DNA from 2 places in the Actinoallomurus rhizosphaericola genome. Region 2 is predicted to be linked to the other one. Evidence: riboswitches for the same ligand, from Rfam matches in the RefSeq annotation. Region 2 holds a riboswitch; the other holds the start of a gene.
The links. Region 2 has a riboswitch for cobalamin ahead of NE234_RS41695 (putative cobaltochelatase). Riboswitches for the same ligand answer to the same signal wherever they lie in the genome.
Positions count from the first base shown of each region.

Region 1: linked by a shared signal. The riboswitch ahead of cobN (cobaltochelatase subunit CobN) and the one ahead of NE234_RS41695 (putative cobaltochelatase) in region 2 are both predicted to bind cobalamin.

Region 1 covers NZ_JAMXMW010000022.1:32,080-46,633, reverse strand. The annotation lists gene NE234_RS36350 (MarR family winged helix-turn-helix transcriptional regulator) at 1-237, opposite strand, end outside; gene NE234_RS36345 (MFS transporter) at 373-1,599, shown strand; cobalamin riboswitch at 1,644-1,809, shown strand; gene cobN (cobaltochelatase subunit CobN) at 1,851-5,576, shown strand; gene NE234_RS36335 (NAD(P)H-binding protein) at 5,628-6,506, opposite strand; gene NE234_RS36330 (ABC transporter substrate-binding protein) at 6,902-8,206, shown strand; gene NE234_RS36325 (carbohydrate ABC transporter permease) at 8,206-9,156, shown strand; gene NE234_RS36320 (carbohydrate ABC transporter permease) at 9,158-10,039, shown strand; gene NE234_RS36315 (DeoR/GlpR family DNA-binding transcription regulator) at 10,145-10,909, opposite strand; gene melA (alpha-glucosidase/alpha-galactosidase) at 11,007-12,338, opposite strand; gene NE234_RS36305 (endo alpha-1,4 polygalactosaminidase) at 12,431-13,285, opposite strand; gene NE234_RS36300 (alpha/beta hydrolase) at 13,583-14,509, shown strand; gene NE234_RS36295 (UTRA domain-containing protein) at 14,537-14,554, opposite strand, start outside.
Region 2 covers NZ_JAMXMW010000031.1:63,848-78,401, forward strand. The annotation lists gene NE234_RS41640 (precorrin-8X methylmutase) at 1-218, opposite strand, end outside; gene NE234_RS41645 (HoxN/HupN/NixA family nickel/cobalt transporter) at 215-1,285, opposite strand; gene NE234_RS41650 (indolepyruvate ferredoxin oxidoreductase subunit alpha) at 1,282-1,554, opposite strand; gene cobJ (precorrin-3B C(17)-methyltransferase) at 1,551-3,359, opposite strand; gene cbiE (precorrin-6y C5,15-methyltransferase (decarboxylating) subunit CbiE) at 3,356-4,534, opposite strand; gene NE234_RS41665 (cobalt-precorrin-5B (C(1))-methyltransferase) at 4,531-5,688, opposite strand; gene cobM (precorrin-4 C(11)-methyltransferase) at 5,696-6,490, opposite strand; gene cobI (precorrin-2 C(20)-methyltransferase) at 6,555-7,304, opposite strand; gene NE234_RS41680 (GNAT family N-acetyltransferase) at 7,301-7,837, opposite strand; gene NE234_RS41685 (cobyrinate a,c-diamide synthase) at 7,834-9,225, opposite strand; gene cobO (cob(I)yrinic acid a,c-diamide adenosyltransferase) at 9,260-9,862, opposite strand; gene NE234_RS41695 (putative cobaltochelatase) at 9,947-12,070, opposite strand; cobalamin riboswitch at 12,109-12,279, opposite strand; gene NE234_RS41700 (LLM class F420-dependent oxidoreductase) at 12,493-13,521, shown strand; gene NE234_RS41705 (DUF6504 family protein) at 13,601-13,876, opposite strand; gene NE234_RS41710 (hypothetical protein) at 14,212-14,481, opposite strand.

The sequences.
Region 1 (14,554 bases), on a different contig from region 2:
GGTGACGAGACGGGTCGTGGCGCTCTGGCTCAGGACCATGGCGTTCGCGAGCTGCTGCATCCGCATGTGCCAGTCGTCCTGTCGGGACAGCAGGTGGAGGGCGCAGTACTCGTTGACGCTCAGGTCGTGCTCGGCCTGCAGGGCCCGCTCGACCTTGTCCTCGATCCGGGCGTGCAGGGCGGCGAGGGTACGCCAGCCCTGGGCGCGGGCCTCGGCCGCGTCATCGGGCAGTGACATGGGTCACCCCTCCTTGCGTTTGGCATCTCACTGATTGCGTGGTGAGATAGTCGGCGTCTGCAAGTAACAGGCGTGTGCAACTAATTCGTGCGCTGGTTATTGCTCACGCCCCTCAGTCTACGCGGAGGAGACCTCATGCCCATCGCGCTGCTCGCCCTGGCGATCGGCGGCTTCGGCATCGGAACGACCGAGTTCGTCATCAGTGGCCTGCTGCCGGACCTGTCCGCCGACCTGCACGTCTCCATCCCCACCGCCGGGCTCCTGGTGTCCGGGTACGCGTTCGGCGTCGTCGTCGGAGCGCCGTTGCTGACCGCGCTCGGGTCCAGGATCTCCCGCAAGACCATGCTGGTGTCCCTGATGGCGCTGTTCACCGTGGGCAACCTCCTGTGCGCGGTCGCGCCCACGTACGGCGTGCTCATGGTGGCCCGGCTCGTGACGGCGTTCGCCCACGGCGCCTACTTCGGCATCGGCTCCGTCGTCGCCGCCGACCTCGTACGGCCCGAGAAGCGTGCCGGGGCCATCGCGATGATGTTCACCGGCCTGACCGTGGCCAACGTGCTCGGCGTTCCGGGCGGCACCGCGCTGGGGCAGGCCCTCGGCTGGCGGTCCACGTTCTGGGTCGTCGCCGCGATCGGCCTGGTCGCCCTCGCGGGCATCGCCACCCTCGTCCCGGCTCGGCCGCGGCCGTCCGCCGACACCGGCCTCCGCGGCGAACTGTCGGTCTTCCGGCACGGCCAGGTCTGGCTCGCCCTCGCCATGACCGCCCTCGGCTGGGCCCCGGTCTTCACCGTCATCACCTACGTCGCGCCGCTCGCCACCCGCGTCACCGGGTTCTCCTCCGGGGCGGTGCCGATCCTCATGGTGCTGTTCGGCGTCGGCATGGTGGCCGGCAACGCGCTGGGCGGCAGGCTCGCCGACCGCGCGCTCATGCCCAGCCTGTACGGGATCCTCGCCGCCGTCATCGCGGTGTCGCTTCTCCTCTTCTTCGTCGTGCACGGCAAGGTCGCGGTGGTCGTCGTGATGCTGCTGCTCGGAGTGGTCGGCAGCGCGACGATCGCGCCGCTGCAGACCCGGGTGCTGGACAAGGCGGCGGGCGCGCCGACGATGGCGTCCGCGGCCAACATCGCGGCGTTCAACCTCGGCAACACGGTCGGGCCGTTCCTCGGCGGGCTGGCCATCGACGCCGGTCTGGGCTACGCCTCGACGACCTGGATCGCCGCGCTCATCGGCGCCGCCGGCCTGGCGGTCGCGCTGGTCTCCGGTGCCCTCGACCGGCGCGCCCCCGAGCGGGCCGTCGGCGCGTACGCCGGCATCACCGCCGAGGGTCTTCGTCCCTCCGAGCTCGAACATCCTCGGCGCTGACGCCTCGCGCGCCGCGGCGGTGCGCCCGCCGGGGCGCGCTCGTAGACTGATCGCTCGACGGCGAGGGAAGGAACCCGGTGCGAGTCCGGGGCTGTCCCGCAACTGTGACCAGGTAGCGAGCCCGCACGTACGGCCACGGCGATGAGCTGGAAGGCCGCGGGGGAGCGGTGACCTGGAAGTCAGGAGACTTCCCGCCGTCGCCGACCTTTCACCCGAGCCGGGGCGAGGACCCCCGAGGGAAGGAACGACACGTGCGTGTCCTGCTGCTCTCCACCGCCGACACCGAACTCCTGTCCGCGCGCTCGGCGGACGCCGGTTACGTGACGGGCAACCCGTCGCGTCTCGACGTCGCCGACCTGGACGCGCTGTGCGCGGGCGTCGACGCCGTCGTGGTCCGGCTGCTCGGCGGCCTGAAGACCTGGCGGGAGGGGATCGAGGACCTGCGCGGCCGGGACGTGCCGCTCATCGCGCTCGGCGGGGAGGCCGCCCCGGACGCGGAGCTGATGGCGCTGTCGACGGTGCCCGCCGGCGTCGCCGCCGAGGCGCTGGCGTACCTCCGCGAGGGCGGCGTGGACAACCTGCGGGAGCTGGCCCGCTTCCTGTCCGACACCCTGCTGCTGACCGGCGAGGGGTTCGAGGCGCCGCGGGAGATGCCCGCGTACGGCCTGCACCGGACCGGGGAGCCGAAGGACGGTCGGCCGACCGTCGGCGTCGTCTTCTACCGGGCGCACGAGCTGTCCGGGAACACCGCGTTCGTCGACACGCTGTGCGAACGGATCGAAGAGCTCGGCGCGAACGCGCTGCCCGTCTTCTGCGGCTCGCTGCGCTCCGCCGACGAAGGGCTGATGGAGCTGCTGGGGCGGGCCGATTCGCTGGTCGTGACCGTCCTCGCCGCCGGGGGAGCGGCGAGCCGACGAGCGAGCGGAGTGGTCGGCGAGGAACGAGCCGGCCGCGGAGCGAGTGAGGAGGGGAGCCCGACCCGGAAGCACCTCGCGGTGGCGGCGGACGCCTCGGCGGGGGGTGACGAGGACGCCTGGGACGCCGGGGCGCTCGCCGCGCTCGACGTGCCGGTCGTCCAGGGGCTGTGCCTGACGACGTCCCGCGCGACCTGGGAGGCGTCGGACGCCGCGCTGTCCCCGATGGACGCCGCGATGCAGGTCGCGATCCCCGAGTTCGACGGCCGGCTGATCTCGGTGCCGTTCTCCTTCAAGGAGGACGGGCCGGACGGCATCCCCGTGTACGCCGCCGACCCGGAGCGGGCCGCGCGGGTCGCCGGGATCGCCGTGCGCCAGGCCCGGCTCCGGCACACGCCGGTCGCCGAGCGCCGGCTCGCGGTCGTGCTGTCGTCGTACCCGACCAAGCACTCCCGTGTCGGCAACGCCGTCGGGCTGGACACGCCCGCCTCGGCGGTCCGCCTGCTCGGGGCGCTGCGCGAGGCGGGCTACGACGTCGGCGAGTACCCCGAGGACGGCGACGAGCTCATCCACGCGCTGATCGCGGCGGGTGGGCACGACGTCGAGTGGCTGACCGAGGATCAGCTCCGCGCCGCGCCCGCGCGGGTGACGCTGAAGGACTACGAGCGGTGGTTCACCGCGCTGCCGGAGCCGCTGCGCGAGCGGATGCGGGAGCACTGGGGCGAGCCGCCCGGCGAGCTGTACACCGATGGCGACGACATCGTTCTCGCGTCGCTGCGGTTCGGGAACGTCGTGCTGATGATCCAGCCGCCGCGCGGGTTCGGGGAGAACCCGGTGGCGATCTACCACGACCCCGACCTGCCGCCCTCCCACCACTATCTGGCGGCGTACCGCTGGCTGGACGAGGTGTTCGGCGCGGACGCCGTGGTCCACCTCGGCAAGCACGGCACGCTCGAGTGGCTGCCCGGCAAGGGCCTCGGCCTCTCCGCCGAGTGCGCCCCGGACGCGGTCCTCGGCGACCTGCCGCTGGTCTACCCGTTCATCGTCAACGACCCGGGCGAGGGCACGCAGGCCAAGCGGCGCGGCCACGCCGTCATCGTCGATCACCTGGTGCCGCCGATGGCGCGCGCGGAGACGTACGGCGACCTGGCCAAGCTCGAACAGCTCCTCGACGAGTACGCCACCGTGCAGGCGCTCGACCCGGCGAAGCTGCCGACCGTGCGCGCCCAGATCTGGACGCTCGTGCAGGCCGCCCAGCTCCACCACGACCTGCACGTCACCGACGAGCCGGGCGAGGCCGACTTCGACGACTTCGTCCTGCACATCGACGGGTACCTCTGCGAGGTCAAGGACGTGCAGATCCGCGACGGCCTGCACATCCTCGGGCAGGCGCCGGAGGCCGGGCAGCGGGTGAACCTCGTGCTCGCCGTGCTGCGCGCCGCGCAGGTGTGGGCGGGCCGGGCCGGGGCGCTGCCCGGGCTGCGCGCCGCGATCGCGGCGGCGTACGGGCTGGACGAGCGGGAGCTGCTCGCCGTCCCCGGCGCGCGGGTCGAGGCCACGGCGCTGACCGAGGTCGTCGACGGCCCCGCCCGTACGGCATCGGACGTCGTGGACCTGCTGGAGGCGGTCGCGCGCCGGCTCGTCGTCGGCATGGAGACGCTCGGCTGGGACGCCTCCCGCGCGGCGGCGGTCTGCGCCGAGGTGCTCGGCCGCGAGGTGCCCGAGGTCGTGACGCTGCTGGAGTTCGGCGCGCGGGAGGTCGTGCCGCGGCTGGACGCGACGTCGGGGGAGCTCGACGCGGTCCTGCACGCGCTCGGCGGCGGGTACGTCCCCGCCGGGCCGTCCGGGTCGCCGACCCGCGGGCTGGTCAACGTGCTGCCGACCGGCCGCAACTTCTACTCCGTCGACCCGAAGGCCATCCCGTCGCGTACGTCGTGGGACGTCGGGGTGTCCCTCGCCGAGTCGCTGATCCGGCGGCACCTGGACGACACCGGCGAGTACCCGCGCAGCGTCGGCCTCACGGTGTGGGGCACCTCCGCGATGCGCACGCAGGGCGACGACATCGCCGAGGTGCTCGCGCTGATTGGCGTCCGCCCGGTCTGGGACGAGGCGTCCCGCCGCGTCACGGGGTTCGAGATCATCCCGCGCGAGGAGCTGGGCCGGCCGCGCGTCGACGTCACGCTGCGGATCTCCGGCTTCTTCCGGGACGCGTTCCCGCACGTCATCGCGCTGGTGGACGACGCGATCGGCGCGGTCGCGGAACTCGACGAGGCCGGCAACCACGTACGCGCGCACGCGCTGGAGGACCTGGCCGGGCACGGCGACTGGCGGCGCGCGACGAGCCGCATCTTCGGGTCCAAGCCCGGGGCGTACGGCGCGGGCCTGCTGCCGCTGATCGACGCCCGCAACTGGCGGGACGACCGGGACCTCGCCGAGGTGTACGCCGTGTGGGGCGGCTACGCGTACGGGCGCGGCCTGGACGGGCGGGAGGCGCGGACCGACATGGAGGCGGCGTTCCGCCGGATCTCGGTCGCGGCCAAGAACCAGGACACCCGTGAGCACGACATCATGGACTCCGACGACTACTTCCAGTACCACGGCGGCATGGTCGCCATGGTCCGGTCGCTGACGGGGCGCAACCCCGCGGCGTACGTCGGCGACTCGGCGCTGCCGGACCAGGTCAGGACGCGGACGCTCGGGGAGGAGACGCACCGGGTGTTCCGCGCCCGCGTCGTGAACCCGCGCTGGATCGCCGCGATGCGCCGACACGGCTACAAGGGCGCGTTCGAGCTCGCCGCCACCGTCGACTACCTGTTCGGGTACGACGCGACGGCCGGGGTCGTGGACGACTGGATGTACGAGAAGCTCGCCCAGGAGTACGTCTTCGACGCGGAGAACCGCGCGTTCATGGAGCAGTCCAACCCCTGGGCGCTGCGCGGCATCACCGAACGCCTCCTGGAGGCCGCCGACCGCCGCCTGTGGGCCGAACCCGACCCGCAGACGCTGGACCGGCTGCGCCGGACCTACCTCGACCTGGAGGGCGACCTGGAGGGCGGCGAGTAGGCGAGGCCGGCGGCCGGCGCGGCCGGCGCGGCCGGCGGCGGCGGCGGCCGATCAGGCCAGGACGGCGGGCTTGAGCACCTCCTCGCACCACTGACGGAAACCGGTCGGGGCGGGTGAGGTCACGGCCCGCTGTTCGGCGTCGTAGATGCCGTCGCTCTGGGCGATGGCCATGTCGACCAGGCCCTGCGCCCAGGCGTCGCTCATCCCGTACCGCGTCATCGTCGCCTTGTACGCCTCGGGGTCGGCCTGCTGGAAGCGGACCGGGCGCTCCAGGACCTCGGTCAGGATCTGGGCCATGGCGTCGGGGGACAGCGAATCGGGGCCGATCACCGGGACGGTGTCCTGCCCGGACCAGGAGTCGTCGGCCAGGAGGCGGGCCGCGGTCGCGGCGATGTCGCGGGTGGCGACGGTCGCCAGCGGGCGGTCCGCCTGGTTCGGCATGGAGAAGATCCCCTGCGTCCTGATCGCTTCGACTTGGTGGAGGAGGTTCTCCATGAAGAACGGCATGGCGAGGGCCCGGTAGCCGACCCCGGTGCTCTCGATCAGGTCGTCCATCGCGAACGCGGGCGACAGCAGCCCGGCGTGCCTGCCGTAGCCGCGGCCCAGGCTGGTGACTCCCACGACGCGCTCGACGCCCTGAGCCTTGATGGCGTCACAGGCCGGGCGGGTGAAACCGAGGTAGTGCTCCCGGATGTCATCGGCGCGCGAGTTCGGGGGGACGAGCCACAGGACGCTGTCGGCGCCCTTGAACGCTTCGGCGAGCACCTCGCGGTCGCTGTGGGAGCCCTGGACGACCTCGGCGCGGTCACGGGTGCGCGGGGCGATCCGGCCGGGATCGCGGGCGATCACCCGGACGGGCCGGCCGCCGTCGAGCAGCGTGTCGAGGACCTGACGGCAGATCTCGCCGGTGGGAGCGGTAATGACGATCACGGGAACCTCCGGGAGCGATGGCGATCCGGCGCGGTGTGCCGACGGGGTCTCCCGTCGTCGGACGCACCGTTTCCGATGTTAATGCGTTCACCATATCAGTGATTCCAGCAGTGCTAACACTGACTCGTTATCGGTGGAAACCGTTCGTCCTGTGCACCGCCGTCGCTCGGGCGCCGGCGTCTCGCCGCGCCGGAGGGGGCCGCGTCCGCAGAGGTCTCGGCGGGCTGTGACCGTCGATGATCGACCACTGTTCGGTTGCGGCAATGTGACGGTGTTATTCGCAGAACGCCTTGAAGACGTGATTGATTCTGATCTAAAGTCCCATGCACTGCTCGCAAACGAGCATCGATTCTGACTGAAGCGCACGCGCGGGCGGCCCAACCAGGGAGTTATCTATGACGCGCGCAAGATCACGTCTGCTCGGCCGTACGGCCGGTACGCGACTCATGGCCATGGCCACCACGCTCGCTCTCGGGGCCGTGGCGGCCTGCTCCGGAGGAGGATCCGGATCCTCACACGGCGCGACGATCTTTTGGCACGGCTACACGGGGCAGGAGGCGAAGGAGATCGCCGCGCTCGGCCAGGAGTGGAACCAGGCCCACCCCGGCCAGAAGGTGAACGTCACCTTCGCCGGCAGCAACGACGACGCACTGAAGAAGACGCTCGGCGCGTTCGTGTCCGGCAAGGCGCCGGGCGTGGCGTACGAGTTCGGCTCGTCGATCACGACACTGGCCAAGCGGCCCCAGACCCAGGACCTCACGTCGCTGGTGAAGAGCGCCCCCGAGTTCAAGTGGGACGACTTCTTCCCGGCCGCCCGGCAGGCGGCCACGACGCCGGACGGCAAGGTCTACGGCGTTCCGGCGCTGGTGGACAACCTGGCGCTGGTCTACAACAAGAAGATGTTCGACGCGGCCGGGCTGTCGTACCCGACGCCGTCCTGGACCTGGACCGACTTCCAGAACGCCGCGCGCCGGCTGACCGACGCCGGTAAGAAGCAGTACGGCTGGGCCTACGTCAACGACGGCACCGAGGACACCGTCTGGCGGTTCCTCGCGCTGCTGTGGCAGGCGGGCGGCGACCTGCTCACCCCGGACGGCAAGAAGGCCGCGTTCGACTCGCCGGCCGGCCTGGCCGCCATGCAGCTCCTGCACGACATGTCCGTGACCGACCACTCGGTCTACCTCGACGGCGGCGACCAGCAGTACCTCAACCTCTTCAACTCCGGGAAGATCGGGATGATGTGGACGGGGCCCTGGGACCTGTCCTCCATCACCAAGGACGTGCCGTACGGCGTCCAGATCCTGCCCGGCAAGGTCACCCACGCGACGATCGCCGGCCCGGACGTCTACATGCTGTTCAACAAGTCCGACCGCGCGACCGCCTGGGCCTTCCTGCAGTGGCTGACCTCCCCGGAGGTCCACCTGCGCTTCGCCACCGCCACCGGCGACCTGCCGCTGCGGCAGTCGGAGACCCAGCTCCCGGGCTACCAGCAGTTCCTGAAGAAGTACCCCGGGGACAAGGTGTTCGTCGACAACCTGGCGAAGAACGCCACGAAGTCGCGGCCGAACATCCCGGAGTACTCCAAGATCTCCCAGGCCCTCGGCCTGGCGGTGCAGGCGGTGCTGCTCGGCAAGGCACAGCCCCAAGCCGCCCTGGACCAGGCGCGTGACGAGGTCAACAGCGTCATGGCGGGCGCGTAATGGCGGTCGTGGCGGCCGACCGGGCCGCGTCCGAACGCCGGCGCGGCCACCGGACCCACCGGCCCGGCCCCCGGATGCGCCGGGCCGACCACGTCGCCGGCTGGGCCTTCGTGTCCCCGGCCGTGCTCCTCATCGGGCTGTTCGGCCTGGTCCCGGTCGTCTGGTCGCTGCTGCTCTCCTTCCAGCAGACCGACCTCACGTCGCCGGGCACGTGGACCGGCGCCTCGAACTACCAGAAGATGGTGCACGATCCGGTCTTCTGGCAGGCGGCCCGGCAGACCCTGGTCTACTGCGTGCTGTTCGTGCCGATCACGATGCTGCTGGCCATCCCCATCGCCGTGCTGCTCAACCAGAAGGTGCGCGGCATGCTGTTCTACCGGATGGCGGTCTACGTCCCGCTGGTGACCTCGACGGTCGCCACCGGCGTGATCTTCAGCTGGCTCCTCAACCCGCAGTTCGGCCTGGTGAACGCCGCGCTGGGCAAGGTCGGCCTGCCGCAGCAGGGGTTCTTCCAGAGCACGGGCGAGGCGCTGCCCGCGGTCGTGATGATGACCGTCTGGGGCTGGCTCGGCTTCGCCGTGATCATCTATCTGTCGGCCCTGCAGAACGTCCCGCGCGAGCTCATGGAGGCCGCGGCCCTGGACGGCTGCGGCCGGGTGAAGGCGTTCTGGAAGGTCGAGTTGCCGCTCCTCGCGCCGGCCTCGTCCTTCCTCCTCGTCTGGCTGACGATCAACGCGCTCCAGCTGTTCGACGAGGTCTACGTGACCACGAAGGGCGGCCCCCTGCACGCCAGCACGGTCCTCGTCTACTACCTGTACCAGCAGGCGTTCGTGAACTTCGACGGCGGCTACGCCGCCGCGATCGGCAGCGCGCTGTTCCTGGTGATCCTGGCCGTGACCATGGTCCAGCTCTGGCTGAGCCGCCGGGCCTCCCACTACGAGGTGAACTGACATGGCCGACACGGCGCTCACGCGGTCGATGGGACGCGCCCGTACGGCGGAGCGGGAGCGCCCGCCGCACCGGCGGTCCCGCCGGCCCAGCCCCCTGCACCTGATCCTCATCCCGCTGTCGGCGGTGATGCTCGCCCCGCTCATCTGGATGGTGCTGCTGTCGATCTCCACCGAGGCGGAGACGCGGCGGTTCCCGCCGGGGCTGCCGCACGGGATCCACTGGCAGAACTACACCGACGCCTGGAGCCAGGGGCCGTTCGGGCACTGGCTGCTGAACAGCGCGATCGTGTCGGTCGCCTGCGTCGTCGGCAATCTGGTGCTGTGCTCACTGGCCGGCTACGCCTTCGCCCGGATCCCGTTCCTCGGCAACCGGGTGCTGTTCGTCGTGGTCCTCGCCACGCTGATGGTGCCGTTCCAGATCGTCATGCTGCCCACCCTCATCGTGATGCAGCACCTGCACCTGACCGACACGCTCGGGGCGCTGATCGCGCCGAACCTCGCCACGCCCTTCGGGGTGTTCCTGATGCGGCAGTTCTTCACCACCGTGCCGAAGGAACTGGAGGAGGCCGCCCGCATCGACGGCGCCGGACGGCTGCGGACGCTCGCGAGCGTCCTGCTCCCGCTCATGGGCCCGACGCTCGCCACGCTCTCGGTGCTGACGTTCCTCAACGTCTGGAACGACTTCCTGTGGCCGCTCATCGCCGTGCAGAGCCCGGGGAACATGACGATCCAGCTCGGCCTGCAGAACTTCCAGGGCCAGCACTTCACGAACTGGCCCGTGCTGATGGCCGGCACCGTCACCAGTCAGATCCCGGTGCTCGTCCTGTTCGTCATCGCGCAGCGCTTCTTCGTCCGCTCCATCGCCTCGTCCGGGCTCAAGTGACCCGGTGCGCCGTGGCCCCGGCCGGAACGCCGGCCGGGGCCACGGCGTCCGGTGTCAGCGGATGGCGACCTCCGGCCGGCTGAAGGCGGTGGCCTTCGTCCGGCGTCAGACGATGGTGACCTCGACGCCCGCCGCGCGGAGCCGGTCCAGCTCGGCCGCGTCGGCGCCGGAGTCGGTGACCAGCATGGTGATCTCGTCGATGCCCGCGATGCGGGAGAAGGCGCGCTTGCCGACCTTCGAGCCGTCGGTCAGCACGACGACCTGATCCGCGGTGCGCAGGAAGCTGCGATCGGTCTGCGCCTCGACGTCGTCGTGGGTGCTGATGCCCCGGCTCGCCTCGATGCCGTCCACGCCGATGAAGGCGATGTCCAGGTTGATCCCGGCCAGGGCCTGCTCGGCGAGCGGGCCGACCAGCTCGTACGACGCCGAGCGCACGCTGCCGCCGGTCACCACGAGGTCGACGGCGGGGCGTACGGACAGCTCCCCGGCGATGTTCAGCGCGTTCGTGATCACCTTGAGCGGACGGGCCGACGCGCCGAGGATCCGCGCCAGCTCCGTCGTCGTCGTGCCGCCGCCCAGGCCGACCGAGTGCACCGCGTCGGTCACCAGCCGCGCCGCGGCCTGCGCGATGCGCAGTTTCTCCTCGTGGTGGCGGCCCGAGCGGTAGCGGATCGGCAGCTCGTACAGGACCTCGGCCGAGACCGCGCCGCCGTGGGTGCGCTTGAGCAGTTGCTGCTCTTCGAGAACGCGCAGGTCCCGGCGGACGGAGGCGGGGGACGCGCCCAGCTCGCCGGTGAGGTCGGCCACGGAGACGGAGCCGTCGCGGGCCAGCCGGTCGAGGATCAGACCGAGACGCTCCTCTTGACGCATTCGATCACTATAAGGCGATCGCGGCCGCGCGGGAACGATTAATTCCGGGGGTTATCGCTCACGGTGTTGCTCGGTTGGCCCCGCCTCCGTGCAGCCGTCACCGAGAGCCGGGGGAGAGCCGTCCTCGCAGGGCCGGGGGCAGGGCGTCGCCGTGCGCGGCCACCATCGCGTCGCACAGCTCCCAGATCTGGTCGACGGTGAGCGCGGCCGCGGTGGCCGGGTCGGACATCGCCGCGTGCCGGATGTGCCGCGGGTCGCCCTCGACGGCGGCGGCGACGACCAGCTCGACGACGTTGAGGAAGCTCCGGTTCAGCGCGGCCAGCTGCGGCGGCAGCGCCCCCACCGCGTGCGGATGGACGCCGAGCCGGTCGACGGTCGCCGGGACCTCCACGCCCGCGCCCGCCGGCAGGTTGGTGATCAGGCCGGTGTTGGCGGTGGTGACCTGGATCGAGCGCAGGGCGCCGGTGACGAGGCTGTGGATCACCTGCGGGGCGTACTCGGTCGCGTCCTCCTCCTCGCGGGGCTCCGGGTCCAGCCCGGCCGCCAGGCTCTCCCGGATCGACTCGTACTCGGCGACGTTGCCCGCGCTGATCCCGAGGTAGTCGCCGACCGGGATGCGCAGCCGCTCGATCTCGGCGGGATGCCGCAGGTAGAAGGGGACGTACTCGGAAGAGTGCTCGCTGGTCTCGGTCGGGTAGTAGCCGAGCCGCCGGTACATGTCCACGCGCACCCGGCGGCGCAGCTCCGGGTCGCGCTCGATCGCCGCGTCCAGCGCCGGGTACAGGTCGCGGCCCTGGTGCTGCCAGCGCAGGATCCACGCCTGGTGGTTGACCCCGGCGGAGAGGAAGTCGACCTCCTCGTGCGGCACGCCGACGATGTCGGACAGCCCGCGGACGGTCCAGTAGACGGAGTGGCAGAGACCGGCGGCCTTGAGCCGCGGCGCCACCGTGGCCAGGTACTGCAGGTTCATGGCCATCGGATTGGTGTAGTTCAGCAGCCACGCGTCGGGGCACACGGCGGCCATGTCGGCGGCCAGCCCCTCCAGCAGCGGGAACGTCCGCAGGGCGCGGAAGATCCCGCCGATGCCCAGCGTGTCGCCGATCGTCTGCCGGAGCCCGAAGCGTTCCGGGACCTCGAAGTCGATCGTCGTGGCGCGGTGACCGCCGACCGCGACCATGTTCACCACGACGTCGCTGCCGTCCAGGGCCGCCCTGCGGTCGAGCTCCGCGACGATCTCCGGCTTGGCGCCGAACCGCTCCGCGGTGCGCCGGGCGAGCGCCTCGGCGACCGACAGCCGCTCGGGGTCGATGTCGTGCAGCGCGAGTCGTACGTCCGCGAGCTCGGGGAAGGACAGGATGTCGCGCAGGAGCTGCTGGGTGAACTCGACGGAACCGGCGCCGATGAAAGCGATACGGATGGACGGGGACATACAGGGTGAACCTTCCACTTACGGGGGTGGCCGGCGGCGGCCCCGCACCTCGTGACCGCCGCCGGCCGGTACAGCCGGATGAACAGGGTGGGTCAGACGCCCCGGCAGGGGACGCGGTAGGCGGTGAGGTCGAGGTCCTTCTTCAGTGAGTTGAAGTTCTGCGCGTTGGCCTTGCTGCAGAACTTCGACGTGGCCAGGGAGTACTCCACGTTGAACACGGCCTTGCCGGCGGCCACGTACTTGTCATAGCCGTAGCCGGTCTGCGCGGTCGTGCACTCGTTGTTCGCCCAGCACTCCTCGTTCAGCGCCCAGTCGAAGTACGGCTGGAGCGTCTTGAGCTGGGGGATGTCGTTCTTCAGGCCGGCGGAGAGCCCGCGCTTGTGCGCCTCGTTCGCCAGCCAGGTGTTGAAGTTCAGCTGGTCGTTGGCGGTCATCGGGAAGCCGGGGTCGTTGTCGTACCCGTCGACGTTGTCGAACTCGATCGCGTCGAAGCCCTTCGCCTTGCACATGTCCATGCGCTTGGTCAGGATCGTGCCGAGCTTCCCGGTGTACTGCCGGACGTCCAGCCAGCGCTCACCGGCCCAGCCGTCGACGTCGTTGCCGAGCACGCTGCTCGGGAAGTCGCCGGCGTCGGGCCGCCAGTTCTCGTACGTGCCGGCGCTGATGTAGCAGACGACCTTCCGGCCGGACTTGGTCGAGTGGAGGTTCGACACGTCGGCGGCGGTGGCCTCGAACCCGTCGATGTCGTACATCGCGACGTCCAGGTACGGCGCGGACGGGACGGTCTTCAGCTGCCACTGCCAGCTGGTGTTCAGGGCGGGCTTCCAGCAGCCGCTGCAGGAGACGGGGTCGGGCAGGGTCGCCGCGCCGGCCGGGACGGCCAGGCCGAGGCAGGCGACGAGTGCCGCGCTGAGGGCGGCGACGACGAGACGTGCTCTTTCGCGCATGGGCGCTCCTCGTGAGTTCGAAGAAACACGGGGCGGCATGCGTGCTGTTCCGCACTCCCCGTACGCGCCGGCCCCGGAGTCTCCGCGGCGGCCGGGGTGGCGTCGCCCATAGGGATCGGCAGGACTGACGCCAGCACGCGAAAGAGCTCTCCTTCCGTCGGCCAGGACCGAGGATTGCTCATTCGTGCTCTCTTTGCAAGGCTTCGGTGCAGAAACGAGCAGATTCCTGGTGGTATGAGCTTTCGTGAGGGGTTCGGCCGTGGCGCGTGCCGGAGCGCGGCCCTACGCTGTCCCGCCATGGGACAGGATGTGCTCGGGGTGGACTATGAGGCGATCCGGCTGACGCTGGACGACGACGCGGAGGGCGAGGTGGTCGCCACGCTCGTCCGGCGGCCCTGTCCCGGCAGCCGGAAGGCCGTGCTCTACATCCACGGGTTCACCGACTACTTCTTCCAGACGCACCTCGCCGACTTCTACGTCGAGCGGGGGTACTCCTTCCACGCCCTGGACCTGCGCAAGTACGGCCGCTCACTGCTGGACCACCAGACGCCGAACTTCGCCCACAGCATGTCCGACTACTTTCCGGAGATCGACGAGGCGGTCCGCCTCATCCGCGAGGACCATGACACGCTGCTGGTGAACGGCCACTCGACGGGCGGGCTGGTCTCCGCCCTGTGGGCCGATCGCGTCCGCGGCCGTGGACTGGTCGACGGCCTGTTCCTCAACAGCCCGTTCCTGGAGCTGAACGTCCCCGCCGGGCTCCGCCGTACGCTCACGCCCGTCGTCCGCGTCCTGGCGAAGGGCCGCCCGAAGATGGCCATCCCGGCGGGCGTCAGCCGGTCCTACGTTCACAGCATCCACCGCGACCACGACGGGGAGTGGGACTTCGACCTGACCTGGAAGCCCGCCGAGGGCTTCGGCGTGCGGGCCGGCTGGCTGTCGGCGATCATCAAGGCGCAGCGGCAGGTCAAGGCGGGGCTCGCCATCGACGTGCCGGTCCTCGTGATGGCCTCCACGACGACCGTACGCGGCAGGAACGGCGACTTCTCCACCGGCGACGGCGTGCTGAACGCCGACGACATCGCCCGCTGGTCGACGCGCCTCGGGCGGCACGTCACGTGCGTGCGCGTCGAGAGCGGGCTGCACGACCTGGTGCTGTCCGCCGCGCCCGTACGGGCGAAGGTCTTCGAGGAGCTCGACCGCTGGCTGACGGCCTACCTTTGACCGGCCACGGTGGACGGGCCGGGATCTTCAGAACCGGTCGCACCC
Region 2 (14,554 bases):
TCGGTGACGATGGGCGCGCCGGCGCGCAGGGCGCGCAGCCCGCGCCGCAGGTGGGCCTCTTCGGTGACGAGGTCGACGGCGTACTCCAGGTCGGCGCTGGCGTGGATGACGCGCTCGGCGACGGCCCGCCACAGGGGCGGCATCGGGCTGAGGTCGATGCGCGACCGCAGGATCTCGTACGACCGTTCCTCGATGGGGTGGATGGTCCTGGTCTTCATTCGGTGCTCCCGTACCGCTGCTCGAATCGGCCCGCTCTCCAGAGGACGGCCGCGGCGAGCCAGGAGATGACGAACACGGCGACGATTCCGTAGCCGAGGTACTCGAAGTGGTCGGCGAGGGCGGCGTAGGAGTCGAGGACGGCCGCGCCGGCGTACTTGGCGAGCAGGTCGGCGAGGTAGACGCTGCCGATGAAGCCGGCGATCAGCACCGTCATCGCGGTGGTCGCCATGTTGTAGTAGAGCTTGCGCGCGGGGCTGCGGAACGCCCAGGAGTACGCGCGGGTCATCAGCAGGCTGTCGCAGGTGTCCAGCGCGCTCATCCCGGCGGCGAACAGCAGCGGCAGCGTCAGCGTCGCCAGCAGCGGCAGCGCGCCCTGACCGGCGCTCTGCGCGGCCAGTCCGAGGAGGGTGACCTCCGAGGCGGTCTCCAGGCCCAGGCCGAACAGCAGGCCGACCGGGTACATGTGCCACGACGACCTGATCAGCGCGCGGGCCCGGCCGCCGAGCATGCGGTTCATCAGGCCGCGGTTGAGGAGCTGGATCTCCAGCTCGCGCTCGTCGAGTTCGCCGCGGGTCATCCGCCGCCAGAGGGCGGCGACGCCGCGCAGCACCATCGCGTTCAGGGCCGCGACGAGCAGCAGGAACGCCATCGCGACGACGACCGAGATGGCGCCGCCGACCTCGCGGAAGGAGTCGATCTGCGCGGTGGTCGCCGCGCCCGCCGCGAGCGCGATGACCGTGGAGAGCACGAGCACGACCGTCGAGTGGCCCATCGCGAAGAAGAAGCCGACGCCGACGGACCGCCGGCCGCGCTGCAGCATCAGCCGGGTCGTGTCGTCGATCGCGGCGATGTGGTCGGCGTCGAACGCGTGCCGCATGCCGAGGACGTACGCGGTCACGCCCGCGGCGGTGAAGGATCCGGCCGCGGCGAGGTTGCGGGAGTAGTAGAAGTACAGCGACCAGCCGGTGATGTGCAGCAGCGCGATGATGCCCAGGATTCCGGACAGGCGCGCGCGTTCGGCGCGCGTCCAGGTTCCTGCCGTCAGGGGTACGGGGGGTGTCGTCACGGGGCCTCCTTCGACGGGCCGCCGACCCGGCCGGGGTGCCGGGTCACGGGAACGTCCTCGATGGCGTCGACCGGGCAGATCTCGGCGCATTCGCCGCATCCGGTGCACCGGTCGGGCAGGACCCGCAGCGGGTCGCCGCCGCGGCCGGCCCACCCGGCGTGCGGGCGGATGGCGTGTTCGGGACAGGTGAGCAGGCAGGCTCCGCAGCCCTGGCACCGCGCGGTGACGCGCACCGTCAGGGCTGCGCCGCGCCCCGGCGGCTCGCTCACGCCCATCGGTACCCGCGGGGGGTGACGAACCGGCCGGCGACGGCGCGGCTGCGGCTGGAGCCGACGAGGACGACGGTGAACATGTCGATCCGCGCCGGGTCGAAGTCGGCGAGGGTCGTCAGCGTCACCGTCTGGTCGGGACGGGTGGCGTTGCGGACGTACCCGACCGGGGTCTCCGGCGGGCGGTGCTCGGCGAGGATGGCCAGGGCCTTCGGCAGCTGCCAGTCACGGGCCCGGCTGCGCGGGTTGTAGAGGCAGACGGTGAAGTCGCCCTCGGCGGCGGCGGTGACGCGGCGTTCGATGACCTCCCAGGGGGTGTGCAGGTCGGACAGGGAGATGTAGGCGTGGTCGTGGCCGAGCGGCGCGCCGAGCAGGTTCGAGGCGGCCACGGCGGCGGTGATGCCGGGGACGCCCTCGACGTCGATGTCCGCGTCGGCGAACTCCAGCGCCGGGCTGGCCATGGCGTACACCCCGGCGTCGCCGGAGCCGACGAGCGCGACGGCGCGCCCGGCCGACGCCTCGGCGACGGCGGTACGGGCGCGCTCCTCCTCCTTGCCGAGGCCCGAGGCGAGGACGCGCGTGCCGGGGCGGATCAGGTCGCGGACCTGGTCGAGGTACTGGTCGAGGCCGACGACGACGGACGCCCGCTGCAGCGCGGCGACCGCCCGCGGCGTGAGCAGGTCGCGAGCGCCGGGCCCGAGGCCGATGATCGAGAGCCGGCCGCGCGGCGCGAGCCGGGCGACGGCGGCCGTGGCGTTCGCGGACTTGCGCTTCTCGGCGACGAGTTCGGCGTCCCGGCCGTGCGCCCGCGCGCCGTGCAGCGCGGCCGCCTCGGCGACGCTGGGCGTGCCGACCTCGGCGCGGACCACCTCGGAGGGGTTGGGGACGGCGACGGCGGCCAGGGTCTCGGCCGGGTAGGTGACGACCTCCCAGCCGCGCGCGGCGGCCGCCTGGAGGATGCCCTCCTCGTCGGCCTTGAGGTCGACGGTCGCCAGGAACCGTACGGCGGCGGGGTCGACCCTGGCGGCGGCCAGCGTCTGGTCGACGAGCGCCCCGACCTCCTCGGCGGACACGCCGCGCGCCGAGCCGACCCCGACGACCAGGGATTTGGGCCGGTAGACGAGCGCGCCGCCGAACCACCCCTCGTGGCACATGCAGTCCAGCTCGGCGTGGTCGGTGACGAGGATGCGGTGCGCGGCGTCCTCGGCGCCGGGTGAGACGTTCGGGGGCAGCGGGGGCAGCGGCCAGCCCTCGGCGCCCTCGACGCGCACCGGTTCGCCGGACAGCACGGCCGCGCCGACGTGAGCGAGCAGGTCCGGGTTGTGGACGGTGAAGCCCAGGTCGGCGCCGTAGGAGTCGAGCGGCGTGACGTTGCCGCGGTCGCTGGCGGTCGTCACGACCGGCGTGCAGCCGAGCACGCCCGTCAGCCGGTGGGCGAGCAGGTTCCCGCCGTGGTGGCCGCCGAGGACGGCGACCGCGAAGGCCATCGACTCGTCCACGCAGACGACGGCGGGGTCGGTGGTCTTGTGGCCGAGCAGCGGCGCCAGCACCCGTACGGTCGCGCCGACGGCGAGGAAGCTGACGATGGCGTCGCAGGTCCGCCACGCCTCGCGGAGCGCGTCGGCGGCCTTGTCCGCCGTGAGCACGCGGACCTCGTCCGGCCACGCCGCGCGCAGCGTCTCGGCCGCCGTACGGCCGCTCGCGGTCGCCGCGACGACGCCGATCCGCATCGTCGTCTCCGTCCCCGCGCTCGTACGTCCCTGCTCCTCCGAGCCCGCAGCGGTCCGTCCCGTCGTCTCCGTCACCGTGACCTCCCCGTCAGCACGAACACCGGATTCTGCGCCTCCAGCCGGAACGACCCGCCGGGCAGGTCGGCGAACCGCGACGCCGCCACCTGCACGCCCTCGACCGAGTAGCCCGCGTCGGCCAGCAGCCGCCGCGCGGCCACGGCACGGTCGACCGCCGCGAAGGTCGCCACGACCGTCTCGGGACGGCGCGCGAGGGCCCCGCCGAGCGCGTCGAGGCCACCGCCGCCGACGAACACCGCGTCGGGGTCGGGCAGCGCGTCGTACGCCTCGGGCGCGGCGCCCTCGACCACGCGCACGCCGCCGGAGCGGGCGTTGCGGCGGATCAGCGCGCAGGCCGCCGGGTCGCGCTCGATGGCGATGACGGCCGCGTGGTGCTCGGCGCACTCGATCCCGACCGAGCCGCTGCCCGCGCCGACGTCCCAGATCAGCCGGCCGAGCGTCGGCCGCAGGCGGGACAGCGCGACCGCGCGCACCTCCCACTTGGTGATCATTCCGGCGCGGTGGTCGTACGCGTCGTCCGCGCGCGCCCAGCCGTCCGGCGGCGCGGCGGCCTGATCGTGCACGCGGGCCCCGCCGGCGAGCCGGTCCTCGTCGAGGACGACCACGACGTTCGGGTCCGCCCAGTCGCGGGCGGCGGCCTCGGCCGGCGCGCACCGGAGGACCCGCTCATCGGGGCCGCCGAGGCACTCGGCCACCCAGAGCGTGCGGTCCCAGCCGGCGAGCCCGGCGGCGATGACGTCCGGACCGCAGGACGGCGCCGTGAGGACGGCGACCTTCGGCAGCGCCCGGCAGGCGTTCACGGCGGTGCGCGGGTCACGGCCGTGCGCGCTCACGACGACCGCGTCGTCCCAGGGCAGGCCGATCCGCGCGAACGCGGTCGCCACCGACGACACGGCGGGCAGGACCTCAGGGGCGTGGCCGCGCCCGCGCAGCGCCCGCAGGATGCCGAAGAACGCCGGGTCGCCGCTGGCCAGCACGACGACATCGCCGTCCGCCGCGTCGACCTGGTCGAGCGCCGCCGTCACGTCGCCGAGCACGATCCGGCGCGCGTGCTCCGGCGGGCGTACGGCCTCCAGGTGCCGGCGGGCGCCGACGAGCAGGGAGGCGGCCCGGATCCGGTCCATCGCCTGCGGGGACGGCGGAGAGCCGTCGCAGCCCACCACCGTGATCACCGGGCCAGCCGCCCGTACATCGCGATCATCCGCTTGCCGGTGAAGTCGACGAGGACGACCTGCGCCGCGACGCCGCTCGCGCCGGGCACCTGGGCCGCCTGGTCCTCGGCGAAGCGCTCCAGCACCCCGGCGACGCGGCGGCACAGCTCGCGACCGGCGCGGCCGAGCAGGCCGGCCTCCTCCCACAGCTCGTACGCGTGGCGGGCGGTGTTCGCCTCCGCGACCCGCGCGGCCAGGTCCGCCGGGCCGCCGACGTCGGTGGTGATCTCGCCGAGCAGCGCGGTGTCGACCTTGGAGCGCGTGTAGTGCGTCATCAGGATGCCGGACGCGAGCTTGGTCAGCTTGCCGGCCATCCCGACGAACACGACCTGCGCGACGCCGTGCTCCACCGCCCGGCGCAGCGCGGCGCCGGTGAAGTCGCCGACCTCGACGAAGCACACGTCCGGCAGCTTGGGCAGCATCGCCATCGCGCCCTGCTCGGTACGGCCGCCGGTGCACAGGACCAGCGTCCGCTGGCCCTGCGCGGCGAGCACCGAGACGGCCTGCTCGACGCTGGCCCGCCACGACGCGGTCGAGAACGGCCGCACGATCCCCGTCGTGCCCAGGATCGAGATGCCGCCCAGGATGCCGAGCCGCCGGTTCGTGGTCTTGCGCGCCATCTTCTCGCCCTCGGGCACCGAGATGACGACGCGGACGCCTCGGGCGGTCAGGTCCACCGACTCCCCCACCGCCTGCTCGATCATCCGCCGGGGCACCGGGTTGATCGCCGGCCCGCCGACCTCCAGGCCGAGGCCGGGCTTGGTGACCACACCGACGCCGACGCCGCCGTCCAGCTCGATGCCCGGCTCGTCCCGCCAGGAGACGGTGGCGGTCAGGCGGGCGCCGTGCGTGACGTCCGGGTCGTCCCCGGCGTCCTTGACGACGACGGCCTCGGCCCGGCCCTCCCCGGACACGCAGGAGTCCACCGCGAACGTCACCCGACGGCCCGAGGGCAGCGCCACCTCGACGACCTCCGGCGCGGCGCCCGTGACCAGTGCCTCCGCCGCGGCCTTGGCCGCCGCGGAGGCGCAGGTGCCGGTCGTCCAGCCGGTGCGCAGCGCCGTGCCGCGGGCCTTCATGGTCCGCGGCATGTCGGGTTCGTAGGGTGTCGTCATCGCCGGCTCAGCCGCCCCGCAGCGCCCTGCGGGCCGCCCGGTCCGCGCGCCGGTGGCCGTGGAAGTGGCCCGGGTGGTACAGGTGCGAGCGGGTACCGCCGGCCTCCAGCGCCGCGCCGACCAGCACGAGCGTGTGCTTCCACAGCTTGTGCTCCTTGACGGTCTCCTCCAGCGCATCGAGGCGGCAGCGCACGATCAGCTCGTCGGGCCAGGTGCACTGGTAGGCGATCACGCAGGGGGTGTCCGGCGGGTACCCGCCCTCCAGGAGCTCCTCCTGCAGCTGCCTGGACCGCGCCGCCGAGAGGAACAGCGCCATCGTCGTGCCGTGCCGGGCGAACTCCCGGACCTCCTCCCCCGGCGGCATCGGCGTCTTGCCCCCGCCGAGGCGCGTGAGGATCACCGACTGGGCGACCTCGGGGATGGTCAGCTCCCGCTCCACGGCGGCGGCGACCGCCGAGAAGCTGGACACGCCCGGAACGACCTCGGTCTCCAGGCCCAGCGCGCGGCAGCGGTCGAGCTGCTCCTGCAGCGCGCCCCACAGCGCCGGGTCGCCGGAGTGGATCCGCGCCACGGTCAGGCCCTCGGCGACAGCGCGCTCGTAGTACGGCAGGACGCCCTCCATGGGCAGCCGCGCCGAGTCGACGATCTCCGCGTCCGGGCGGGCGTGCTGGAGCACGTCCTCGTGGACCAGGCTGGCCGCCCAGATCACCACGTCGGCCTCGGCGATCGCCTTCGCCGCCCGGAACGTCAGCAGGTCCGCCGCGCCCGGCCCCGCCCCGACGAACACCACGCGTCCACTCATGAGGCCTCCTTCGTCGGCCTCATGAGCGAAACCGCTGTGCTCATTGATGCCTCGCTTCGCTCGGTCATCGGTTCCCCCCGTTCAGCTTTCCGCCGGTGACGGTCCGGCGGCCGGGCACGATCAGCGTCGACAGGTACGGGACCGGCCCCACCAGTTCCTTCGCCGCGCGTACGTCCTCGTCGGGCAGGCCGAGCCGCGCGCCGTACACCGCGTCGTCGAGCCGGCCCGCGTCCCGTACGGCCGCCAGGGTCTCCTCCGCGACGCGGCCGAACTTGTACGCGACGACCGTGTCCCGTGTCTCCAGGGCGGTACGGAGCCGCGCGGAGCCGCCCGTCAGCGGCAGCAGGCACAGCGACTCGTCGCCCTCGGTCAGCACGGTCCCCGACCGCGCGGCGAGGTCCTGCATCGCGGTGACGCCCGGCACGGTCTCGACCTCCACACCCGGCTCCCGTTCGCGTACGGTGCGGGCGAGGTAGGTGAAGGTGGAGTAGACGTTCGGGTCGCCGATCGTGGCGAACGCCACCGTCCGCGCCCCGCCGGCGAACGCCTCGACCACCCGGCGCGCGGCCGCGTCCCAGGCGCTCACCCGCCGCTCGCTCAGCCCGCCCCGGTCGTTGAGGGCGAAGACGACGCGCTCGGCCCGGTCGGTGTACGCGCGGACGACGGACTCGGCGCGGCCCGGCTCGTCCAGCGCCATCACCGGGACGAGGACGACGTCGGCCTCGCGCAGGATCCGGACCGCCCGGACCGTGACGAGCTCGGGATCGCCCGGCCCGACGCCCACGCCGATCAACCGTGGTCTGTCAGGGTTCATGAGAATTCACTCTCCAGCAGGCTGAACAGCACGGCGTCGACCCGTCCGGCCGGGATCAGCATGGCCTCGCGGAGCACGCCCTCCCGGGTGAAGCCGGCCTTCGCCGCGACGCCCTGCGACGCCAGGTTGCCGACGGCGGCCAGCAGCTCGACCCGGTGCAGGCCCTTCTCGAAGGCGTACGCGGCGGCGGCGCGCGTCGCCTCGACGGCGTAGCCCTTGCGCCGCGCCCACGGCGCGATCCAGTAGCCGACCTCGACGCGGCCGTCGGCCCAGTCCGTACGGCCCAGTCCGACGGTGCCGGCGAACCGGTCCCCGGCGACGATGGCGAAGTTGACCCCCAGCGTCGGATCGACGTGCGCGTGCGACACGCACCAGGCCAGCGCGGTCTCGGCGGTCTGGGCGGGCGCCCAGGGCATCCAGCGGAGGATCTCCGGGTCACGGCTCGCCGCCAGGACGTCCGCCGTGTCGCCCTCCTCGAACGGGCGCAGCAGCAGCCGCTGGGTCTCCAGCAGCACTCCCATGTCGAAGGTCATCGGCATGCTCCCACGAAACGACTCGCCATCTCCGGACTACCAGCCCAGTGGAGATGAAGGTAGGAGGCGAGGCGGAGAGGGCCGGCGAATCCCTCGGGCCCGGCCCCGGGCCAGCGCCAGGCGGCCGCGGTGTCCGGCCCGCGCCGCACCGCCGTGCGGTGGAACTCGTGGCCGCGGAAGCGCTCGCCGGTCCGCGCGACCGGCGAGTCGGTCACCGCGACCGCCTCGCGGTAGCCGAGGGTGAGGCGGGACGTCATGGACGCCTCGGCGTCGACGACCCCGCACATCGGCGCGCCGTCGAGCGTACGGGCGAGGTAGAGCAGGCCGGCGCACTCGGCGTAGATCGGGCCGCCGAACGCGGCGACCTGCCGGCGCAGCGGCTCGTTGGCCGCCAGCTCCGCCGCGTACATCTCGGGGAAGCCGCCGCCGATCACGATGCCGCGCGTGCCGTCCGGCAGCGCCTCGTCGCGCAGCGGGTCGAACGGCACGACGTCCGCACCGGCCGCGGCGAGCAGCTCGTCGTTCTCGGCGTACCCGAACGTGAACGCCGGGCCGCCCGCCACCGCCACCACGGGACGCGCGGCGCCCTCGGCGGGGCCCGCCGGCCGTACGGCGTCCTCTCCCGGAGCCGCCGGAGGGCCCGCCGCCGCGGCGGGAAGGTCCGCCGCGGCCGGGTCCCAGGGGCGGGCGCCGATCGGCGGGGCGGCGTGCGCGAGGGCGAGCAGGCCCTGCAGGTCGCAGGACTCCGCGACGAGCGCGCCGAGCCGCTCCACCGTCCGTACGGCGTCGGCGCGGCGTTCGGCCGCGGGGATGAGGCCGAGGTGGCGCGACGGGGTGTCGACGTCCGCGTTGCGCCGCAGCACCCCGAGCACCGGCAGGCCCGTCTCCTCGATCGCCGCCCGGCAGATCCGCTCGTGCCGGTCCGAGCCGACCCGGTTGAGGATCACGCCACCGATCCGCACGGTGGAGTCGTAGGTGACGAACCCGTGGACGAGCGCGGCGATCGAGCGGCCCGCCGAGGAGGCGTCCACGACCAGCACGACCGGCGCGTCCAGCAGCCGCGCGACGTGCGCCGTGGAGGCGAACCCGCCCCCGGCGGCCTCCGCGCCGTCGAACAGCCCCATGACGCCCTCGACCACGGCGACGTCCGCGTCCCGCGCGCCGTGCAGGAACAGCGGCGCGACGAGGTCCTCCGACGTCAGCCAGGGGTCGAGGTTGCGGCCCGGCCGCCCGGCGGCGAGCGCGTGGTAGCCCGGGTCGATGTAGTCCGGCCCGACCTTGTGCGGGGAGACGTCGAGCCCGCGCGCGGTCAGCGCGGCCATCAGGCCGGTGGCCACCGTCGTCTTGCCGCTCCCGGAGGCGGGGGCGGCGACGACGATCCGCGGCATCCTCACCGGACCGCCCGCCTCGGCAGGGAACGCGTCACCACTCGATGCCCTTCTGGCCCTTCTGGCCCGCGTCCATGGGGTGCTTGACCTTGCCCATCTCGGTGACGAGGTCGGCGAACTCCACCAGCCGCGGATCGGCGTCGCGGCCGGTGATGACGACGTGCTGGTACCCCGGGCGGTCCCGCAGTGTCGCGATCACGTCCTCGACGTCCACCCAGCCCCACTTCATCGGATAGGTGAACTCGTCCAGCACGTACAGCGTGTAGGTCTCGGCGGCGAGGTCGCGCTTGATCTGCTCCCAGCCCTCGCGGGCGTCCGCCGCGTGGTCCTCCTCCGTGCCGGGCCGCTGGATCCACGACCAGCCCTCGCCCATCTTGTGCCAGGCGACCGGGCCGCCCTCGCCGGACTCGCCGAGCACCCGCAGCGCCCGCTCCTCGCCGATGCGCCATTTGGCGGACTTGACGAACTGGAACACGCCGATCGGCCAGCCCTGGTTCCAGCCGCGCAGGGCCAGGCCGAAGGCGGCGGTCGACTTGCCCTTGCCCGGACCCGTGTGGACGACCACGAGAGGGCGGTTGCGGCGCTGCCGGGTGGTCAGCCCGTCGTCGGGCACCTGGGACGGCTTTCCCTGCGGCATGTCAGTCCTTCCGGCGGCGGTGGCGGGGCGGGGTCACGGGAACGGCGGCGGGGCCGGTCAGGGGGATGGCGGCGGCGCGGCGGGTCACGCCGCGGCCCGGCGGTCGTGGACGACGCCGGTGAGGGCGTCGGCGGCCAACTCCTCAAGGCGCACGGCCTCGGCGCCGAGGCGGGCGGCGATCCCGCCCGCGAGCCCGAGGCGCACCGGGCCGCGTTCGCAGTCGACGACGACGGAGGTGACGCCGCGCAGCAGGTCGGCGGCGCGCAGCGCGTCGGCCGGGGAGCCGTGGGTGGCCCGCCCGTCGGTCACCAGGACGAGCAGGGCGCGGCGGGCGGGGTCGCGCAGGCGTTCGGCGCGCAGCACGTCGGCGGCGCGGAGCAGGCCGGCGGCGAGGGGGGTGCGGCCGCCGGTCGGCAGCGTCTCGAGGCGCCGCGCGCCGGCCTCGACGGAGGAGGTCGGCGGCAGCGCCAGCTCGGCGGACGTCCCCCGGAAGGTGATCAGTCCGACCTTGTCGCGGCGCTGGTAGGCGTCCATGAGGAGGCTGAGCACGGCGCCCTTGACGGCGCGCATCCGCTGCCGCGCGGCCATGGAGCCGCTGGCGTCGACGACGAACAGCACCAGGTTGCCCTCGCGGCCCTCCCGGACCCGTTCGCGCAGGTCGCCGGAGCGGATGACGAGGCCGGGACCGGAGCGGCCGCGGGCGCGCTGGTGCGGGGCCGCGGCGAGCAGCGTCGCGGTCAGGTGTACCGACCGCGTGCCCGGCCGCGCGCCGGTCGTCCGGCCGTACGGGGTGCGGGCCCGCGAGCGGCGGCCCGGCGCGCCCTCGCCGAGACCGGGCACGGTGAAGACCCGCGGCCGGTACAGCGCGTCGGCGGGCGCGGGCTCCGGGGACGCCTCCCGCTCGCGACCGCCGCGGCCCTCGCCGGACAGGGCCTGCTCGATGTCGACGAGCGCCCCCTCCTGCGGGCCGGAGGGCTCGTCGCCGGGAGCGTCCGGTCCACCGCCGCCGGGGCCGTCGTCCGGACCGGGGTCGTCGGGGTCCGGGTCGGGGTCCTCAGGGTCCGTGTCCTCGTCCGTGTCCGGGGACGGGTCCCGCTCCGGCCGCGGGTCCGGGCCGGTGCCCTGCTCGGGGACGAGGTCGGTCACCGTGTCCTCGCCGAACCCGGGATCCGGCGCGGGCGGCTGTTCGTCCTCGTATCCGCCGGTGTCCTCCAGGACCTCCTCGAGCTTTTCCTCGTCGAGGCCCGGCGCGTCGAAGGGGTCGCGGCGGCGCCGGTGCGGGAGGGCGAGACGGGCGGCGACGCGCACGTCGGCCGCAGTGACGACCGTACGGTCGTGCCAGGCGGCGAGGGCCATCGCGGCGCGTGCCATGACGATGTCGGCGCGCAGCCCGTCCACCTCGAACGCCGCGCACACCGCCGTGATCTGCCGCAGCGCGCCGTCGGGCAGGACGACCTCGGGCAGCCGGGCGCGGGCCTGTTCGATCCGCCAGGCCAGCTCCGTCTCGGCGCGCGCCCACCCGGACGCGAAGGCCGCCGGATCGGCCTCGTACGCCAGCCTGCGGCGCACGACCTCCGCCCGCTCCTCCGGGTCGCGGGTGGCCGCCACCTCGACCGTCAGGCCGAAGCGGTCCAGGAGCTGCGGCCGGAGTTCGCCCTCTTCGGGGTTCATCGTGCCGACGAGCAGGAACCGGGAGGCGTGCCGGACGGAGACGCCCTCGCGCTCGACATAGGAGTGGCCCATCGCGGCCGCGTCGAGGAGCAGGTCGACGAGGTGGTCGTGCAGCAGGTTGACCTCGTCGACGTACAGCACGCCGCGGTGGGCGGCGGCCAGCAGACCGGGCTGGTAGGCCTGGACGCCCTCGGTGAGCGCGCGTTCGAGGTCGAGCGAGCCGGTCAGGCGGTCCTCTGCCGCGCCGATCGGCAGCTCCACGAGCCGGGCGGGCCGCACCCGCCGCGCGTCGTCCGCACCGTGCGGCCCGTCGGGGCACCGGGGGTCGGGCGCCTCCGGGTCGCAGGAGAACCGGCAGTCCGTCACCACCGTGACCTCCGGCAGCAGTCCGGCCAGTGCCCGCACGATGGTGGATTTCGCGGTGCCCTTCTCGCCGCGGACCAGCACCCCGCCGACGGACGGGGAGACCGCGTTGATCAGGAGGGCGAGCTTGAGGTCCTCCATCCCGGTGATGGCGGAGAACGGATAGGTGTTCACCCGGTGGTCGTCCTTTCCTCGGGTTAACGCGCCCGTAGGTGGCCTGGCATTCGGCGGCCGGAGTCTCCTGGCTCCCGGATCACCACCCGTCCCCGGCCTTCCGGCTCACGCCGTGGCCTGCTTCTGGGGAAGGACTTCCCGGTCACAGTTGCGCGACAGCCCCGGATTCGCACCGGGTTCCTCCGCGTACCGCCGGAGGACAGCATGACATATCCGGCCTGACGCGCGACACCGCAGGTACGGCCCCCGTCCGTGCTCCGGCGCGCGGGCGGCGGGGTCTCCCGCCGGGTGCACGGCGGGTGCCCGCCGTCGCGGAGCGGCCGGGAACACGGCGGGAGCACGTTATCGCGGAGCGGCCGGCCGCTGCCCGGAGAGAAGTGATCTGCTTGAATAGAACCTGTTCTATTTTGGGAGGCGCGCGGATGAGGCTCGGCATCAACGTCGGCTACTGGCAGCGGGATCCGGAGGACGCGACCGAGACGGTGCTGGCCGCCGAACGGCTCGGCTATGAGTACGTCTACACCGCCGAGGCGTACGGCTCGGACGCCTTCACCACGCTCACCTGGTACGCCGCGCGGACCTCGCGCATCAGGCTGGGCACGGCGGTGGCCCAGATGTCCGCCCGCACGCCCGCCGCGACCGCCATGCACGCCCTGACCCTCGACGCGCTGTCCGGCGGCCGGCTCACCCTCGGCATCGGCGCGTCCGGCCCCCAGGTCGTGGAGGGCTGGTACGGCGTGCCGTTCGCCCGCCCGCTGGAGCGCACCCGCGAGTACGTCCGGATCCTGCGGGACGTGTGGCGGCGCGCGGAGCCGGTGACCTCCGCCGGCCCGCACTACCCGCTGCCGTTGCCGGCCTCCGCGTACGCGCCGGGCCGCGTGACCGGCCTCGGCAAGCCGCTCAAGTCGATCGTCCACCCGGTGCGCCCGGACATCCCGGTGTACCTCGGCGCGGAGGGACCGAAGAACATCGCCCTGGCCGCCGAGATCGCCGACGGCTGGCTGCCCCTCTTCGTCGACCCGACGCGGATCGAGACGGTCTTCGGCGCCTCGCTGGCCGGCCGCCCCGAGGGGTTCGACATCGCCGCGACCGTGACGACGATCGTCACCGACGACCTGGCGACCGCGCTGGAGTTCGCCAAGGTCCCGCTCGCCTTCTACATCGGCGGCATGGGGGCGCGGGACCACAACTTCCACCTGGACCTGATCGGGCGGCTCGGATACGCCGAGGAGGCCGCGCGGGTACAGGAGCTGTTCCTGGCGGACCGGCGCGACGAGGCGATCCGTGCGGTGCCGGACGACCTGGCCGACTCGATCTCCCTGCTCGGCCCGATCGGCCGCGTCAGGGAGCGGCTCCAGCTGTGGTGGGACTCCCCGGTGACCACGCTCCTCATCGCCGGGGTCAAGGACGAACCGACCCTGAAGGCGATCCGCGACCTCGTACCGGCCTGACCAGGCGCCTCAGTCCCGGGCGCGGGACGGCATCCACCGGACCGTCAGTCCCGGGCGCGGGGCGACATCCACCGGTCCGTCAGTTCCAGGCGCGGGACAGCATCCACGTGCCGGTCGCCCGGTCGTGGCGCAGCTCGTACACGCCGGCCGTCCGGTCCGGGGTCGCCTCGACGCGCCAGAACTCCCGCTCGCCGCCCTCCGGGGCCTCCGGGTGGCGTTCGTGCCACCAGTCGCGGGTGGTGACCCAGCGGTCCAGCACCCGCAGCACCGTGTAGAGCCGGCCACGCCAGACGAACCGGGACGGCCTGCCGTCGGCGAGCCAGACCTCGACGGGATCGCCGTACACACGGCTCATCGCCCACGGCCCGGCGCGTCCGCACGCCTCGCACGTCCATCGCTCGCTCCGCCCACGCGGGCCGCCCGCCTCTCGGATCGGTGACAGGGAGTGAGCCTGGGGGAAGGCAGGCGACAAGTTCGAACATACGTTCGACTAAGGTGTTCGTCAAGCCCTTGACGTGACCCCGGGCCCGAGAGCGGCGGATCCGGAACCCGCGGGCCCCGGCCGCGGACGCGGACTCAGCGGGCGAGCGGGCGAGCGCCCGAGGTCCAGCGGCGAGCGCCCCCGAGGCACAGGCCCAGTGGGCCGAGCACCCGAGGCCCGACCCCAGGGGCGAGCACCCCGAGTCAGGCTCAGCGGGTGAGCGTTCGCACGATCAGCTCGGCGGCGCGGGCGGGGTCGTCGGCGTCGGCCTGCCCGCCGCCGGCCCACAGGTAGGACCATCGGATCCGGGACATCGGCATGGCGACCACCAGGACGCCGTGCCCGCTGGGCGGGTCCACCACGCGCAGCATCAGGTCCTCGGTCAGGACCGCCTGAAGACCGCGCGCCTCGACTTCGCGGGCGAGCGCCTCCAGGTGGCGTCGCCGCGGCCCGAGCGCGTATCCCGAAGTGGCGGCCATGAGATGCCACCCCTCTCACGCTTTGGACGTTACGGCAGGAAGGGGTACGCCCTAGGGCGTTCAACAGGTAAGG